Regions from separate parts of the Kutzneria sp. NPDC051319 genome, predicted to be linked through region 2. Evidence: riboswitches for the same ligand, from Rfam matches in the RefSeq annotation. Region 2 holds a riboswitch; the other holds the start of a gene.

Region 1 (5,176 bases), on a different contig from region 2:
ATCGTCCCCTCATTCGCGCACTTGGCGGACCGGGTCCATGGCCGCGGGGATATCCTGGCCATCCGTTGTGACCGGTTCGTGGAGGCTGCCGTGACCACCGATCACCAGGTCGGCCAGCAGCAGTCGCTCCACCTGCTGATCTCACTGCACCGGCTGCTGCGCACCATCCGCCAGGCCGCGCCGGCGGGTCTGTATCCGACGCAGCTGATCGTGCTGAACCAGCTGTTGCAGGCCGGGCCGATGCGGGTCGGCGAGCTGGCCGCGCAGGTGCCGTGCTCGCAGCCCACCGCGACCACCATGGTCAGCCACCTGGAGGCGATGGGCCTGGTGGCCCGCGAGCCCGACCCGTCCGACGGCCGGGCCATCCAGGTCATGCTGACCGAGACCGGCCGGGAGACGATCATCTCCGTGACCCACGGCGACGCCGAGTTCATCGACGCCCGGCTGGCCGAGCTCACCCCCGAGGAGGCCGCCCAGGTGCTGGCCGTCGTGCCGCTGCTGGACCGGCTGTCCGGCCAGCGCGGCGATCAGAGGTAGATGGTGAAGTAGGTCAGCAGGAGCGCGGCGACCAGGGCGTTGGCCGGCACCACCAGCCACAGCAGGCGGCGGTCGACCCGGCTGTAATGGCCGACCAGGATCGAGATCACCGCCGCCGGCACGCCCAGGATGACCAGGCCCACGAGGCCGGCGCGGGTCAGCATGACCACCGGCAGCACCCGCACCAGCCACCAGGCCGGCTGCAGGCTGTAGACGTAGGCCAGCACCTTGCCCGAGACCGTGGACTCGTCCGGCTCGCGGAACTCCAGCAGCGCCCGGACGGCCGGCAGCTCGGCGACCGCGCGCATGCCGCCCGGGCCGCGGATCAGCAGCGGCAGCGAGATGGCCAGGCCGATCAGCCCCGACAGCGCGAACAGCGGCACCAGCACCTGGGCGCGGTAGGCGCCGACGATCACCGCGCCGGCCAGCAGCATCGCGCTGGCCGTCATGACCGTCAGGCCGGCCAGCCCCAGCACCTCGACGCCGTCGCCGCGTTCGGCCGTCAGCTGCTGCGTCGGCTGCTCCGGCTCGGGCGGCGGCGGGTAGCCGGCCGCCGAGCGCAGCTCCGCCGCGTACGCCTCCGGGTTGCCCAGCCGCAGCTCCAGCTGGTCCTCCCCGTGTTCGCGGGCCAGCTCGCGGACGTGCTCCTCGGTGTCCTCCAGCAGCTCGTCCACCTCGGCCGGCGGCAGGTCGGACAGGGCAGCCCGCATCCGCGTCAGGAAGCGCTCAGTAGTTGATCCATCGTCTTCGCGAACGTCCGCCACGTCCTGCACGACTCCTCCAGTCGAACGCGTCCCGACTCGCTGACGCGGTAGTACTTGCGGTGCGGTCCCTCCTCGCTGGGCACGACGTAGGAGGTGAGCAGGTCGGCCTTGTACAGCCGGCGCAGCGTGCCGTACACGGACGCGTCGGCCACCTCGTCCAGGCCGCTCTGCCGCAGCCTGCGCAGCACGTCGTAACCGTAGCCGTCCTCCTCCCGGAGCATGGCCAGGACCGCGAGGTCAAGGACGCCCTTGAGCAGCTGGCTGGTGTCCAACCGATCCTCCCGGTGATGCGCTGTGCCCACTATTACGCAATGCGCACTACTACGCAAGTCGGAGATGCCGGCACGGGAGGACTCCTCACATCCGGCGTTGTCCGGACGTTGATGTCCGGCGCCGGATCCCCGGCGCCGGACAACCCGTCCTCGCTACACCGGTGGTCAGCACACCAGCTGTCTACGAGGGGAATTCATGTCCACCATCTCCCGGCGGTCCGCCGCCGTCGGCGTCGCGTCCCTGGCCGCCATCGGCGCCCTGTTCGCCGCCGCCGTGCCCGCCTCCGCCGCCCCGGCCGCCGCTCAGTCCTGCGCCGTCAACCTTCAGACGCACACCACCGCCTGCGGCGCCGGCGAGTCCCAGGCCAAGCAGCTCGCCGCCGTGCCCGCCGCCTCCGTCCTCGCCGTGCGGCTCTACGACGGCTACAACTACACCGGCACGTCCTGGGACTACTACGTGCCCAAGGCCTGCACCGCCGGCTACGACGGTGAGTACGGCCTCGCCGACCTCGGGCCGGCCAGCAACAAGGCCAGCTCGGTGCACACGTACAACCACTGCGACGTCCACCTGCACGACCCGCTCAACTACGGCAACCCGCACTCCGTCTGGATCGACCAGGCCCCCGACCTCCGCACCATCGGCGACGGCTGGAACAACCGCGCCAGCTCCATCGGCATCTCCTGACGCATCACCCATGCCGCCGTGGATCCAGGGGGTCCACGGCGGCTGCGTGTCAGGGGCTTTCTTCGAGCAGGCGGGAGGCGTTCGGCCAGGCCATGCGCAGGGTGGGAGGGCCGTTGAGGCGCCATGGGTTGTCGCCGGGCGGCGCCGGGAGCGTCTCGACGCAGGTGCCGCCGCGAGCGACGTAGAAGTGCTGGGCGGCGGTGTTCTGCTGGAGCACCCACAGATACATGGCCTTGCCGGATGCCCGGTCGACCACGGCTTCGGCCGCACGGGTCAGGAGTTGGGTGCCGAGGCCGGCGCGGCGCTGGTCGTGGCGGACGTGGAGGTTGTCGACGAGGCTGCCCCACTGGGGATCGGCGTCGAAGACGACGTGGATGAAGCCCACCAAGCGGTGGTCGTGCTCGGCGAGCACGGTCTCGCTGTTGGTGGGCGAAGCCAGTCGGGTCGTCCACACGGCGCGGCGATCAGCCATGACGTCGCCGTCGAGGTATGCGTCGGCGTAGGCGCCACGGTAGAACCGGCGCCAGCTGTCGGCGTGGAGCTGCGCCACCTGGCCGGCATCGGCGGCCCCGGCGGGACGGAACAGCGGAGTTTCCCCTTGCAGGACAGTGTTTTGGTCAGCGGGCATGAGCAGCTCCGTCGCTTCGCGGCTTGCCCGACGCCGGTGCGCCGAGCCCGGTCCTCACCCGGAGCACCCCGCCCGCGAACGCCGGGGTTGCCGGCCAGCAAGCCGGGGCTGAACGCTGGCACTCATGACCTGGCGCCGAAATTAGCACCGGTGATCCACCGGCGCCACGGCCTATTTCGGCCACGGGCGGCGCGGTGTGCTGCAAGACTGCAGGCATGACCGAGGACTTGTTCGTACAGCAGGAAAAGCTCCAGATCGAGGCGCACGCCGTGTGCACCGACCTGAACATCGACGCCCTGCTGGCCGAGTTCGGCGACCCGGTGCACACCGGCAGCTCGGTGCTGGGCCTCATGGTCAAGCGGGACGTCGACATCACCGTGGCCTGCCCCAAGCTGGACACCGGGGCCGTCGCCCGGCTCGGGGCCGAGATCGCCCGGCACGAGCGGATCTGGAAGGTCCAGTTCCGCAACGACACCGGCCACTGGAACGTCGAGCCCGAGCAGTACCCGGACGGCCTCTACCTCGGCCTCGGCTACGGCTCCGCCGAGGGACAGCGCTGGAACTTCGACATCTGGTTCGTCGACGAGCCGTCACGCATGCCCGACCTCGACCACGTCAAGACGCTGCCACCCCGCCTGACCCCCGAGACCCGCCGCGCCATCCTGGCCATCAAGCACGCCTGGGCCGACAATCCCGCCTACGGCAAGACGGTGCGCAGCTACACCATCTACTCCGCCGTCCTCGACAACGGCGTCCGCACCCCGGCGGACTTCGACGGCTGGCTGGCCGATCGCGGGTAGCTCGTGGTGCGGCCACCGGCGGCAGAGTCGCGAGGCCCCGCCGGTGCTTCGCCCGGTTGCCGGAGGCGGCGCCATTTAGATACGCGGATTCTTGGGCATTGGCTGGCATTTCGGGCAGGAGTAGGAGGAGCGGTTCATGAAGGGGTCGCGGCGGATGACGCTGCCGCAGCGGCGGCAGGCGCGGCCCTCCTGGCCGTAGACGGCGAGGGCGCGGTCGAAGTAGCCGGACTGGCCGTTGACGTTGACGTACAAGGCGTCGAAGGAGGTGCCGCCGGCGGCGAGGGCCTCGGTCATGACGTCGGTGGCGGCCGAGAGCAGGGCGGCGGCCTGGGGGCGGGTGAGCTTGTCGGTGGGGCGGGCCCAGTGCAGCTTGGTGCGCCACAGGGACTCGTCGGCGTAGATGTTGCCGACACCGGACACGAGGGTCTGGTCGAGCAGGGCGCGCTTGACGCCGGTGCGCTTGCGCCGCAGGGCGGCGACGGCGGCGTCGGGGTCGAAAGCGGGATCCATGGGGTCACGGGCGATGTGCGCGACGGGGGCGGGCAGGGAGGCGCCGTCGACCTCGACGAGGTCGGCCAGGGCCAGGCCGCCGAAGGTGCGCTGGTCGACGAAGCGGAGCTCGGGGCCGCCGTCGTCGAAGCGGAGCCGGACCCGGAGGTGCTTCTCGTCGACGGCGTCCTCGGGCTGGACGAGCATCTGACCGCTCATGCCGAGGTGGGCGATGATCGCCTCGGAGTCGTCGAGCTCCAGCCACAGGTACTTGCCCCGGCGGCCGGCGGCGACGATCGAGCGGCCGGCGAGGCGGTCGGCGAAGTCGACGGGCCCGGGCACGTGCCGGCGGACGGCCCGCAGGTTGAGCACCTCGACGGCGGTGACGCGCCGGCCGGTGACATGGGCGTCCAGGCCTCGGCGCACGACCTCGACCTCGGGCAACTCCGGCATGTCCATCCTTCCCAGGAGAACCCAGAAGGGGGCATTCCTGGCGTGAGACGCCTGGAATGCCCCCTTCCGGGCACCACTTCGACAGATCAGCCGGTCGCGTCCTGCGCGCGCGGCCCTTCCGCCTTGAGCGTGGTGTAAGCGGCCTCGGCCGCCTTCTGCTCGGCTTCCTTCTTCGTTCGGCCGCCGCCGGAACCCAGTCCCCGCCCGCCGACATAGACGGTGGCGGTGAACTCCTTGCGGTGATCGGGTCCCTCGTCGTCCACCCGGTACTCGGGCACGCCGAGTCCGTGGGCGGCGGTCAGCTCCTGGAGGCTGGTCTTCCAGTCCAGTCCCGCGCCCTTGAGCGGCGCGGCCTCCAGCAGCGGGTCGAACAACCGGTGCACAAGGCCCCGGGCAACGTCGATGCCATGGGCAAGGTAGACGGCGCCGATCATGGCTTCGAGACCGTCGGCGAGGATGCTCGCCTTGTCCCGGCCACCGGTCAGCTCCTCGCCGCGCCCCAACAGCAGGTGCGCACCGAGGCCACCGTCGCTGAGGTCACGAGCGAC
Region 2 (5,176 bases):
GGCAATTCCCGGCTGCCGCACCGTTCCGACACCCTCTCCTTCGCCGAGGGACTCGGCTGGCTGGCCCAGATCGGCCTGTTCGTCTTGCTGGGCCTGTTCGCCTCACCCGCCCGGCTGCTGAGCGCCCTCGTGCCGGCCCTGGTCGCCGGGGCCGTGTTGCTGCTGCTGGCCCGGCCCTTGTCCGTGCTGCTGTCCATGACCCCGTTCCGCGTGAAGTGGCGGGAACAGGTCTTCCTGTCGTGGTCCGGGCTTCGCGGCGCCGTGCCCATCGTGCTGGCCCTGATTCCGTTGACCCAGGGCGTTCCCGGTGCCCAGCACCTGGTCGACGCGGTGTTCGTGCTCGTGGTCGTGCTGACGTTGATCCAGGGCGGCACCCTGCCCCTGGTCGCCCGATGGCTCGGTCTCGTCAAAACCGGTGACACACAGGAGATCGAAGTCGACTCCGCGCCGCTGGACACCCTGGGCGCCGAGCTCTTGCAGGTGCGGGTGCAGCCCGGATCCAAGCTCCATGGCGTGTATCTCTCGGAGCTCCGGCTGCCGGTGGGGGCCACCATCAGCCTCATCGTCCGTGGCGAGGCCGGTTTCACGCCCAAGTCGACCACGCGGCTCCAGGAAGAGGACCAACTCCTCGTCGTGGCCACCGACGACGCCCGCGACGCCACCGAGCGCCGCATCCGCGCCGTCGACCGCGCAGGCCGTTTCGCCCGCTGGAAGGGCGAATCGGGGCGAGACTGAACCCCCGCGAGTCCCGCTCTCCGACACACCGAAATACGGTTTCGCGCACACCTACGAGGTAACCCCGGGCGGCGCGGGAGCGACAAACGAGCATGGCCGTCGACGTCCGGACCGAGATCGTCATCGACGCCCCGCTCGCGCGGGTCGCCGACTACGCGGCCGGCCCGGGCAATGCCCCGGAGTGGTACGTCAACATCCGCTCCGTGCGCTGGGAGACCGAGCCGCCGGTGGCCGTCGGCTCGCGGGTGGCCTTCGTGGCGCGGTTCCTCGGCCGGGAACTGGCCTACACCTACGAGATCGTCGAACATGAGCCCGGTTCACGGCTGGTCATGCAGACCGCCCAGGGGCCGTTCCCGATGCGGACGACCTACACCTGGGAGGCGGTCGGGCCCACGCGGACACGGATGACGCTGCGTAACAGCGGGTCGCCGTCCGGCTTCGCCACCGTGGCCGCGCCGATGATGGCGATGGAGATGCGCCGGGCCAACCGCAAGGACCTGGCCAACCTGAAGACCCGGCTGGAGTCCTGACGCGGGATCAGCTCAGGGTGCCGGCGAACAGGGCGCGGTGCACCGCCAGGTAGGCGGGGCAGGGGAACGCCGGGCGGGGCTGCCACCAGTGGTCGGGGCGGCAGGCGCCGCAGCGGCCGGCCGGGTCCGGGGAGTGCTCGCTGAGCAGGGTGGCGACGGCGTCGACGACGCGGGGGAGCTGGGCCCGGGTGACGCCGCTGACGATGCGGTCGTCGGGATCGAGGGCGAGGTCGGCGAGCATCGCCAGATGGCGACTGAGCTCGTCGTCGAGCTCGCGGAACATGACTACCTCCGGGCGGTCGGCCACACGTGGTGCGCCGCCGAGTCTGCGCCGGGCGGGCGGCAAATGGACCGGGCCTTCACCCCTCCGGGAACAGAAACACCCGTTAGTGACGGCTCTCACGATGTGAGAGGACGTCTCGACGGATCCGCGCACGGTCGGTTACCGTGGTCGACGTTAGGTCATGAGTGCCAGCGTCAAGCCCCGGCTTGCTGGCCGGCAACCCTCCTCCGCGGTGGGGTGCCCCGGGTGAGGACCAGGCCCTGTCGCACCAGGCGACAAGGGCAAGCGCGGACCCGGGTGCAGTGCGGGTCCCTGACCCGAGGAGCACCCCCGTGACCATCGCGATCCCGCCGGCCCGCAACACGGACAAGACCATCCCGACCGTGCCGGCAGTGGTCGGGGCCCGCCTGTCCGTGCCGCTGGTGACCGGAGACCGCGTCACGTACGCCAATCTCGACCACGCGGCCAGCGCCCCGTGTCTGGAGCAGGTCCGCGACGCGGTGGACGAACTGCTGCCCTGGTACGCGAGTGTGCACCGTGGCGCGGGATTCGCCTCGCAGGTGTCCACAAAGGTCTATGAGCAGGCCCGGAACACGTTGCGGCGCTTCGTGGGCGCCCGTAGCAGCGACACGGTGGTGTTCACCCGCAACACCACGGACGCCCTCAACCTGCTGGCGAAGTCGTTGCCGCGCCGCACTTCCGTGGTGCTGTTCGACACCGAGCACCACGCGGCGCTGCTGCCCTGGCGCGGCCCGAACGTCCGTCGCATTCAGACTCCGGAGTCGGCGGCCGCGGCCGTGCCGGCGCTGGAGGCGGCGCTGAAGCTGTGCCCGGAGGGCCCGCGCCTGGTCGTGGTCACGGGGGCCTCGAACGTCACGGGCGAGCTGTGGCCGGTGGCCGAGCTGGCCCAGGTGGCCCGGCGCTTCGGGGCGCGCATCGCCCTGGATGCCGCGCAGCTCGCGCCGCACCGCCCGGTGGACATCAAGGCCCTCGACGTCGACTACGCCGTGCTGTCGGGCCACAAGCTGTACGCCCCCTACGGCGCCGGCGCGCTGATCGGCCGGGCCGACTGGCTGCAGGCGGCCGAGCCGTACCTGGTCGGCGGCGGCGCCACCAAGAGCGTCGTCGACTGGGGCGACCACCTCGGCGTCGCGTGGTCGGCCGTGCCGGAGCGGCATGAGGCGGGGTCGCCCAACGTCGTCGGCGTGCACGCGCTGGCCGCGGCCTGCGACACGATCACCCGCCACGGCTGGGACCGCATCGTCGCCCACGAGCAGGCGCTGCTGACCCGGCTGCGTGAGGGCCTCAAGACCGTCCCCGGCCTGCACGAGCTGGCCATCTTCCAGGGCGACAACGACCGCGTCGGCGTCGTCAGCTTCACCGTCCACGGCCACGAGGCCGGCCTGATCGCCGCCGCGCTGTCCGCGGAGTACGGCATCGGCGTCCGTGACGGCGCCTTCTGCGCGCACGTGGCGACCCGGCGCCTGCTGGAGCGCGTGGAGGCCACTGAGCAGCGCGCGCTGCGGGCCAGCCTGGGCCTCGGCAGCACCGTGGAGCACGTGGACCGTCTCGTCGCCGCGCTGCGTGAACTCGTCACCAACGGGCCGAAGTGGACGTACGTGCAGGAGGACGGCAGGTGGGTGCCGGCCGACGACAACCGGCCGCTGCCGCCCTTCGTCGCCGCCTGAGGGACAATGGCCCGGTGAGCACCGAGCCCAACACCGAACCGGTCGCGGCGCAGCGGCTGCTGCCCCGCCGGATCGGCATGCTGGTGACAGCGGCTGTCGTCGCCCTGGCGCTGGACATCGTCACCAAGGCACTGGTCGTCGCGAACCTCGAGGGCAAGCCGCCGCTCGAACTCGCCGGCGGCCTGGTCTACCTGGACGTGATCCGCAACCCGTACGCCGCGTTCTCGCTCGGCGTCACGGGCATGACGTGGGTGTTCAGCGTGATCTGCGTCGGCGTGCTGGCCGCGATCGTCTGGGTCGCGCCCCGGCTGCGCTCGCGCGGCTGGGCCGTCGGCCTCGGCTTCGTGTTCGGCGGCGCCCTCGGCAACCTGCTGGACCGCATCTTCCGGGCCCCCGGCGCGCTGCAGGGGCACGTCGTCGACTTCATCTCCGTGTTCGGGCCCAACGCCCAGTACTTCCCCGTGTTCAACTTCGCCGACTCGGCCATCTGCGTCGGCGGCGCGCTCATCGTGCTGATGGCCATCCTGGGCCGCGACTACGACGGCCGCTCCACGCGAGAGGCCAAGACCAGTGAGTGACCTTCGCGAGCTGCCCGTGCCCGACGGCCTCGACGGCATGCGCGTCGACGCCGGCCTGTCCAAGCTGCTCGGCCTGTCCCGCACCACCGTCGCCACCCTCGCCGACTCCGGCGACGTGGTGGTCGACGGCCGCGCCGTCGGCAAGTCCGACCGCCTGATCGCCGGCTCGTGGCTGGAGGTCACGCTGCCCGCGCCCGCGCAGCCCGTCACCGTGCAGGCCATTCCCGTCGAGGGCCTCGTCGTGCTGCACGAGGACGACGACGTGGTGGTGGTCGACAAGCCGGTGGGCGTGGTCGTGCACCCCACCCCCGGCTGGACCGGCCCGACCGTGCTCGGCGGCCTGGCCGCCGCCGGCATCCGGATCTCCACCTCCGGCGCGGCCGAGCGGCAGGGCGTGGTGCACCGGCTGGACGCCGGCACCACCGGTGTGATGGTCGTGGCCAAGAGCGAGCACGCTTACACCGTGCTGAAGCGGGCGTTCAAGGAGCGCACCGTGGACAAGGTCTACCACGCGCTGGTCCAGGGCCATCCCGACCCGACTCGCGGCACCATCGACGCGCCCATCGACCGGCACCCCAAGCACGACTACAAGTGGGCCGTCGTGGCCACCGGCCGGCCCAGCATCACGCACTACGAGATGCTGGAGGCCTTCCGCGCCGCCTCGCTGCTGGAGGTGCACCTGGAGACCGGCCGCACCCACCAGATCCGTGTGCACTTCTCCGCCCTGCACCACCCCTGCGTCGGCGACCTGACCTACGGCGCCGACCCCGTGCTGGCCAAGCGCCTGGCGTTGACCCGGCAGTGGCTCCAGGCCAAGTCCCTGTCCTTCCACCACCCGGCCGACGGCCAGTGGGTGACGTTTGAGAGCCAGTACCCGGACGACCTGCGCATCGCCCTCGACCGCATCCGCGCGGAGAGCTGACCCCGCCTTTTTCTCACGTGAGTGGCTCATTTCGCTTCTGACGCCACTTGAGCCACTCAGGTGGGGAACAAGGGCTACGTGAGTGGCTCATTTTCGCTCAGAAGCCGCCTAAGCCACTCACGTAGCGAAAAAAACAGGGGTTAGAGCTCGATCTCCCAGGTGAGGGAGTGGGCGGGGTCGTCGGGGCGGGGGCTCCAGCGGACGGAGGTGAGCTCCGTGGAGTCCGGCAGCACGTAGACGGTGTGGCCGCCGGCGGTCTCGCCCGGCTGGACGCCGATGCGGTGGGGCGGGCGGGAGGACAGGGACACGGGGGCCTTGGAGACGGTCTGGCCGTCGGCGGCGATCAGCAGCAGGTAGAGGTCGGGCAGCGAGGAGAACGGCACGGTGCCGCGGTTGGTGAGCTCGGTGTGCACGACCACGGCCCGCTCGCCCTCCTGGAG

The links. Region 2 has a riboswitch for S-adenosylmethionine ahead of AB0M73_RS19730 (aminotransferase class V-fold PLP-dependent enzyme). Riboswitches for the same ligand answer to the same signal wherever they lie in the genome.
Region 1: linked by a shared signal. The riboswitch ahead of AB0M73_RS26895 (GNAT family N-acetyltransferase) and the one ahead of AB0M73_RS19730 (aminotransferase class V-fold PLP-dependent enzyme) in region 2 are both predicted to bind S-adenosylmethionine.

Annotation. Positions count from the first base shown of each region.
Region 1 covers NZ_JBFBAM010000030.1:2,402-7,577, forward strand. The annotation lists gene AB0M73_RS26875 (MarR family transcriptional regulator) at 91-537, shown strand; gene AB0M73_RS26880 (hypothetical protein) at 528-1,247, opposite strand; gene AB0M73_RS26885 (PadR family transcriptional regulator) at 1,253-1,573, opposite strand; gene AB0M73_RS26890 (hypothetical protein) at 1,770-2,258, shown strand; gene AB0M73_RS26895 (GNAT family N-acetyltransferase) at 2,308-2,886, opposite strand; SAM riboswitch class IV at 2,901-3,016, opposite strand; gene AB0M73_RS26900 (hypothetical protein) at 3,102-3,686, shown strand; gene mutM (bifunctional DNA-formamidopyrimidine glycosylase/DNA-(apurinic or apyrimidinic site) lyase) at 3,762-4,628, opposite strand; gene rnc (ribonuclease III) at 4,715-5,176, opposite strand, start outside.
Region 2 covers NZ_JBFBAM010000017.1:106,334-111,509, forward strand. The annotation lists gene AB0M73_RS19715 (potassium/proton antiporter) at 1-735, shown strand, start outside; gene AB0M73_RS19720 (SRPBCC family protein) at 828-1,265, shown strand; gene AB0M73_RS19725 (hypothetical protein) at 1,273-1,548, opposite strand; SAM riboswitch class IV at 1,726-1,842, shown strand; gene AB0M73_RS19730 (aminotransferase class V-fold PLP-dependent enzyme) at 1,881-3,236, shown strand; gene lspA (signal peptidase II) at 3,293-3,814, shown strand; gene AB0M73_RS19740 (RluA family pseudouridine synthase) at 3,852-4,736, shown strand; gene AB0M73_RS19745 (AsnC family protein) at 4,877-5,176, opposite strand, start outside.